3 regions of the Planococcus sp. S3-L1 genome follow, and region 3 is predicted to be linked to each of the others. Evidence: riboswitches for the same ligand, from Rfam matches in the RefSeq annotation. Region 3 holds a riboswitch; each other region holds the start of a gene.
What was found. Region 3 has a riboswitch for S-adenosylmethionine ahead of QMF37_RS02365 (methionine biosynthesis PLP-dependent protein). Riboswitches for the same ligand answer to the same signal wherever they lie in the genome.
Positions count from the first base shown of each region.

Region 1: another riboswitch for S-adenosylmethionine. It lies ahead of QMF37_RS10300 (methionine ABC transporter ATP-binding protein); the one in region 3 lies ahead of QMF37_RS02365 (methionine biosynthesis PLP-dependent protein).
Region 2: another riboswitch for S-adenosylmethionine. It lies ahead of QMF37_RS00475 (methionine ABC transporter ATP-binding protein); the one in region 3 lies ahead of QMF37_RS02365 (methionine biosynthesis PLP-dependent protein).

Region 1 covers NZ_JASISN010000009.1:50,449-52,716, reverse strand. Annotated here, with positions in the region: gene QMF37_RS10310 (ribonuclease M5) at 1-249, shown strand, start outside; gene QMF37_RS10305 (thioredoxin family protein) at 255-581, shown strand; SAM riboswitch class I at 688-792, shown strand; gene QMF37_RS10300 (methionine ABC transporter ATP-binding protein) at 881-1,906, shown strand; gene QMF37_RS10295 (methionine ABC transporter permease) at 1,899-2,268, shown strand, end outside.
Region 2 covers NZ_JASISN010000001.1:98,171-100,438, reverse strand. Annotated here, with positions in the region: gene QMF37_RS00480 (methionine ABC transporter permease) at 1-232, opposite strand, end outside; gene QMF37_RS00475 (methionine ABC transporter ATP-binding protein) at 222-1,235, opposite strand; SAM riboswitch class I at 1,304-1,406, opposite strand; gene QMF37_RS00470 (carbon-nitrogen family hydrolase) at 1,456-2,244, opposite strand.
Region 3 covers NZ_JASISN010000002.1:55,187-57,454, forward strand. Annotated here, with positions in the region: gene QMF37_RS02365 (methionine biosynthesis PLP-dependent protein) at 1-1,118, opposite strand, end outside; gene metC (cystathionine beta-lyase) at 1-1, opposite strand, end outside; SAM riboswitch class I at 1,193-1,298, opposite strand; gene QMF37_RS02370 (LLM class flavin-dependent oxidoreductase) at 2,058-2,268, shown strand, end outside.

The sequences.
Region 1 (2,268 bases), on a different contig from region 3:
GGTACAGTAAGTGCATCGAGACTGGAAGAGTTACTATTACCGTACGAAGGTCAGGATATGATCATACTAGTAGATGCAGACTCTTCAGGAGAAAAACTGAGAAAACTCGTCAAGCGTGAATTTCCTGAAGCTCGTCATTTTTACATTAACCGAAATTATAAAGAAGTTGCAGCAACACCACTCCGGATATTGATGGATGTGCTCATCACAGCGAATATCCAGGTAAATAAGCTATTAACAGAGGGATGAAGAAAATGAATGAATGGACGCACAAAGAATGGATCAAAGAAAAGAATACGAATAAATCAACGGCTTATTATTTGTACGCGCCAATGTGTGGAACTTGCCAGGTTGCGTCTAAGATGCTATCAGTCGTCACCGAATTGTTACCGGATCTTCCAATGGGCAAAGCAAATTTAAATTACGTTCAAGAAATAGCGGATCTCTACGAAGTGGAGAGTGTACCGTGCTTACTTATAACAGAAGGTGGCAAACTAAAAGAGAAAATCTATGCTTTTCAATCAGTGCCATACTTGTATAGTAAGTTAAAACCTGTTGACGAATACAGTCGGTCATGGTAAATTAGTCTTCTGATAAAAAAACCAATTGCTTGTCTGAAATCTAGACAACAAGCGAAGAGTCAAATAGAATACAGTCCTTAAGTTTTCCGAAAATTTTATATCAAAACTCTTATTACGAGTGGTGGAGGGAAGTGCCCTATGAAGCCCGGCAACCGTCATGAAAATGAAATGGTGCCAAATCACACAAAGCGAAAGCTTTGGACGATGAGAGATTGGTTTCCGTATACTATACGTTTGCCCTTCTGCTCAGTTATGCGCGGAAGGGTTTTTTATTTTTAAGATTTAGGAGTGTTGGAAGAATGATTGAGTTAAAGCAAGTGACAAAAAAATTCGATACAGGCAAGGCAATTTTAACAGCTGTGGATCAAGTGGACTTATCCATTTCTGATGGAGAGATATTCGGTATTATTGGTTATAGTGGAGCAGGTAAAAGTACCTTAATCCGATTGTTGAATGGGTTAGAAAAGCCAACGTCAGGAACTGTAGAGATTAATGGACAAATTATCACAGCGATTAAAGGCGGAGAATTACGCAAGGCACGTCAGAAAGTCAGTATGATTTTCCAACATTTTAATCTACTATGGTCTCGTACAGTGAGAGAAAATATTGAATTTCCGCTAGAAATTGCCGGAGTGGCAAAAGCACAACGCGGAAATCGTGTACAGGAGTTAATTGAATTAGTCGGATTGACGGGTCGTGAAAACGCCTATCCTTCTGAGCTATCAGGAGGACAAAAACAACGCGTCGGTATTGCCCGGGCATTAGCAAATGACCCAGAAGTCTTGTTGTGTGACGAAGCGACATCAGCACTCGATCCAGAAACAACAGATGCCATTCTTGACTTGTTAGTAGACATCAATAAGCGATTGGGATTGACAATTGTATTGATTACTCATGAAATGCACGTCATCCGGAAAATTTGCCACCGTGTGGCTGTAATGGAAGGCGGACGAGTTGTAGAACTTGGCGACGTTTTACATGTATTCCAATCACCGAAAGAGGCAATCACGAAACGCTTTGTTGCGCAAGTAGCCGACAGTGGAGATTCACAGGAAACCATCAAAAACCTGCGGGAATTATACCCAACTGGCGAATTGGTGAAATTGGTTTTTGTTGGCGATCAAACCGAACAACCCATTTTAACTAAATTGATTCGCAGTCATGCCGTGGAAGTGAATATTGTTCAAGGCAATATCTCGCATACGCAGCGTGGCGCATACGGCACCTTAATCTTACAGCTTAAAGGGTCTCAAGCAGAAATTGAAGAAGCACTGGTATTTCTTCGCTCAGAAGATATTCAAGCGGAGGTGATGGACAATGATTGAATCATTATTTCCAAACGTAAAGTGGGACAGCATGTGGGAAGCTACTCTTGAAACACTTTACATGACCGCATTATCAACTGTATTTACATTTGTTATTGGTTTAGCACTTGGTATTATCTTGTTCTTAACAGCACCGAAACAATTGTGGGCAAACAAACTCGTTAATTGGCTGACTGGCGCATTCGTCAATATTTTCCGGTCAATTCCTTTTATCATCTTGATCATTTTATTGATTCCTGTCACTTTGTTCTTGATGGGATCGATTCGCGGACCGAATGCGGCTTTACCGGCATTAATCATTGGTTCAGCTCCATTTTATGCACGAATGGTGCTAATTGCGCTAAAAGAAATTGATAAAGGTG
Region 2 (2,268 bases), on a different contig from region 3:
ACAAAATGATAAAGGGAATAGAGCGTACAATGTTTACAACAAAGCCCACTACCGAGTTTACCGGTCGATTTTCAAGAAACAGACCGCGATCGGTTATGAATAACAAAATTCCGAGCGGCAAACCGACAATCAATGATACCGATAATGAGATGCCGATCATCATTAATGTTTGGAAAAATGCTGTTTGTATTTCTGGCCATAATTCAATAATTCGTCCCCATTCAATTTCCACTCGATATCACCTCCACGATTGCTGCTCTGTTTTCCAAATACTTCAATGCCTCCATAACTTCCATTTCAGCGCCTTTTAACTCCATAATAAAGACGCCAAGCGGTCGTTCTTGAATGTACTCGATAGCTCCGTGCAAAAAGTTGCCTTTTACCGAAAAGTTCTGCAGCATATCGGAAATGACGCCTTCGCCTGCTACGCCACCTTTGAACAGCACTTTCACTAAAGTTCCTTTAAATTCTTTCAAAATATGTACTGGGACATTAAAGGATACGACACTAGAAATAAATTCTTTTGTTAGCTCCTTTTGAGGATCTGCAAAAATATCGTAAACTTGTCCTTCTTCAATGACACGTCCGCCTTGCATGATCGCCATTCGATCGCAAATTTCCTTAACTACATTCATTTCATGCGTAATTAGTACAACTGTAATTTTCAATTTGCGATTGATGTCTTTTAATAACCGCAATATAGATAACGTCGTATTAGGGTCGAGCGCGGATGTCGCTTCGTCACACAACAAGACTGCTGGGTTGTTTGCTAATGCTCGAGCGATACCAACTCGCTGTTTTTGACCTCCACTCAACTGTGCAGGGTAGACATCCCGCTTATCTGACAAGCCGACCATTTCTAGTAGCTCTTCTACGCGGATTTTAATGTCTTTCGTAGGTGTACCTGCTGCCCGAAGTGCAAAAGCAATATTGTCATAAACCGTCTTCTGGCTGATCAAATAAAAATGTTGGAAAATCATACCTATTTTCAATCTCGCTTTTCTTAATTGATTGCTGCTCAACTTCGTTAAGTCTTTGCCATCGACTACGACACTGCCAGAGCTCGGTCGTTCCAGCAAGTTGATGCAGCGAATCAGCGAACTTTTACCAGCTCCTGAATATCCAACAATCCCAAAAATCTCACCTTTTCTGACTTCAAGTGAAACCTGATCTACTCCAGTAACGGTGCCGTGTTTCGTTATGTACGTTTTCGTTAAGTTCTCAATATGTATCATAGCTTCCCCCTGGCAACAAAAAGATGCCTCTTTCATCAAGAAAGAGGCATCGAAAAGTTTATTTTCTCGACTTATCTTCCGGAATATTTACATTCCGCAGGACTTGGCACCTTCCCAAATGGGGGTTGCCGGACGTCATAGGGCCTACCCCTCGGTCTCTCTTGATAAGTTAGTATATTAGATTGAATTTCATATTACAGACATAGATTCAGAGTGTCAATCAAATTTTAAATGTTTCGTACAATTTTTCACGACGATCATCAAAGACCGGAATCCGTTTTCGGACTTCCTCTACTTCGTCCAAATTGATTTCCACATACCCCACGCCTTCGTCTTTTTGCATATCCAAGCGAACTTCTCCCCAAGGAGCTATGACCATCGTACTGCCGCCAAACACATTTTTCGGATCGCTGCCGACGCGATTCACGGCAACGATAAAGCACTGATTTTCAATTGCACGAGCTTGTAAAAGAATACGCCAGTGGTCAATTCGCGCTTCTGGCCATTCCGCTGATACGAAGATCAGTTTCGCTCCATTTAGTGCTTGTGCACGAATCCATTCAGGAAAACGAATGTCATAGCAAATAACTCCGCCATAAACAGTGCCGTCCAGTTTAAACGTCCCAAGTGTATCACCTTCTTCAAGGTGAATATGCTCATCCATTAAACCAAAACGATGTGCTTTGTCGTATTCCAAAACAAGTTCACCGTTTTTATTAACGACATACATCGTATTATAAAAGCCGTTATTCTTCTGTGTTGAAACAGAACCTCCGACAATATTCACAGCATGTTCTTTCGCAAAACTTTTCAGTAGCTCTACAGTTTGGTTAGTGCTGTCTGCTAAAGTACCAAGCTCAGTCAGTGCATATCCCGTGTTCCACATTTCTGGCAAAACAATTGTCTCCGCTCCGTTAGCGGCTGCCTCCGTTAAATAATTTATGACTTGCTGATAGTTCTGTTCGGGCTCTCCGAATATGATATCCATTTGAACACATGCAATTTTCATGTTTTCTCCTCCAGTAGACAAGCT
Region 3 (2,268 bases):
TATTCGACTACCTCCTTATTTAGTTCTGAAAATGCTTGTGCTAAGTCAGCAATTAAATCTTCAGCAAGTTCCACCCCGACTGAAAATCGCAATAACCGATTGCAAACGCCACGTTTCGTCCGTTCTTCAAAAGGCATGTCTGCATGAGTTTGGGTGGCGGGGTAAGTAATAAAACTTTCAACACCGCCAAGACTTTCCGCAAAGGTGATGAGTTTAATGTGTTCAAGAAAAGGAGCTATCCATTCTTCTTTTTGCAAACGGAAGGACAACATGCCGCCTTTTCCAGGGTACAACACATCAGACACAGACGACTGCTGAGACAAAAACTCAGCAATGGTTTTCGCGTTTGCGTCATGCTGTCGCATCCGTAAAGGCAATGTCTTTAATCCGCGAACCAGTAACCAAGAGTCAAAAGGGGACAAAACGGCACCAACCGAGTTATGGAATGTTGCCAGTTTTTCGCAAAGGCGATCGCCTTTAGCGGCAACAAGTCCAGCTAAAACATCATTATGACCACCAATATATTTCGTCGCACTATGGATAACAATGTCTGCACCCAGTAATAGGGGCTGTTGAAAGAATGGCGTTAAAAATGTGTTATCGACGATTAATAGAAGCTTATGCTTTTTAGCCAATGCGGCATAAGCAACGAGATCAATTTCTTGCATCAGTGGATTGGTGGGCGTTTCAATAAAAAGTGCACGTGTATGAATGGTTATTTTTTGTTCTGTGTCTTGGACATCTTTGAACTCGGCGTAGTTGGGGTGAATATTATAAGCTGATGCAAAGTGATCTAATAGGCGGTATGTTCCACCATAAATATCTTCCGGTAGTAACAATTCATCACCTGGACGAAAAAGAGACAAAACGAGTTGAATAGCTGCCATTCCAGAACTGCAAGCAAATGCAGCATCTGCGCCTTCAAGTTCTGCAAATCCTTCTTCCAGAACAGAGCGAGTCGGGTTTTTCGTGCGCGTATAATCATAGCCAGTTGAGTGGCCAAGTCCTTGATGTTCGTAGGCTGTCGATAAGTATATGGGCGGATTAACGGCTCCTGTTGTGGGATCGCTGTGATTGCCTAATTGAACTAATAAAGTTTCCAAGCTGTGTTTTGTCATATTACTCATCCTCTCAATAAGAAAACAGGGGCTTTTCTTCATAAAGAAGAAAGCCCCTGTCCGGAAATGCATTCTTCTCATCTGTTAGGCAGAAGCCTATTGGAATTAGCACCGTAGTCTTCATCAGACTGGTTGCTGAGACTTCACAGGGCCAAATCCCTCCGTCTCTCTAGATAAGAAATATCTTATTAAGTTTAGTGTTTCTGTTTAGATGTTCCTAATCATAAATCAATTAATGACAGAAAGCAAGTGTTGAATTTTAAATAATGCAAATATAAGAAGTGGGTAGGCAACTAGCTTGACTAGTAAAGGGAGGATGGGAAAAGAAAAATTTCTTTAGGCCTGTCGAATCTACATGGCTGCTTACGCTTTTCGGTGTCCAGTTGCAAGTGCCTAGCTCTTCGGGACATAAGTCAACCCAGCTGCGTAGCAAAGAACGCCACACTGCTGGTCTGTCTTATGCCTGTCAGAGCTGACGAGGCACTTTCACTTTTCATGTTGTCCAGACTCCAGCAGCCAGATTCTCGGGACATAAGCCACTCCGGCTGTGTGGCTGAAAACACGCCACTTCGCCAGAGCGTCTTATGCCCGTCGAATCTACATGGCAGCTTGCGCTTTTCGGTGTCCAGTTGCAAGTGCCTAGCTCTTCGGGACATAAGTCAACCCAGCTGCGTGGCAAAGAACGCCACACTGCTGGTCTGTCTTATGCCTGTCAGAGCTGACGAGGCACTTTCACTTTTCATGGTGTCCAGACTCCAGCAGCCAGATTCTCGGGTCATAAGCCACTCCGGCTGTGTGGCTGAAAACACGCCACTTCGCCAGAGCGTCTTATGCCTGTCGAATCTACATGGCTGCTTACGCTTTTCGGTGCTTGAGCAAAAAAAGGGACGGTTCAGATAAACATCGCTACAATGGAAGAGAATAGGAGTGAACGTAATTATGCACATTAAGAAATTTGAAAATATCCCATTGGCGGTGCTTGATTTAGCACCAATAAACGAAGGCGCAGAAACAGCACAGACCTTTAAAAATAGTGTAGAGTTGGCACAGCATGTGGAGCGATTGGGGTTTAATCGCTATTGGCTAGCTGAACATCATAATATGCCGGGTATCGGCAGTTCTGCGACATCTGTCCTTATTGGACATATTG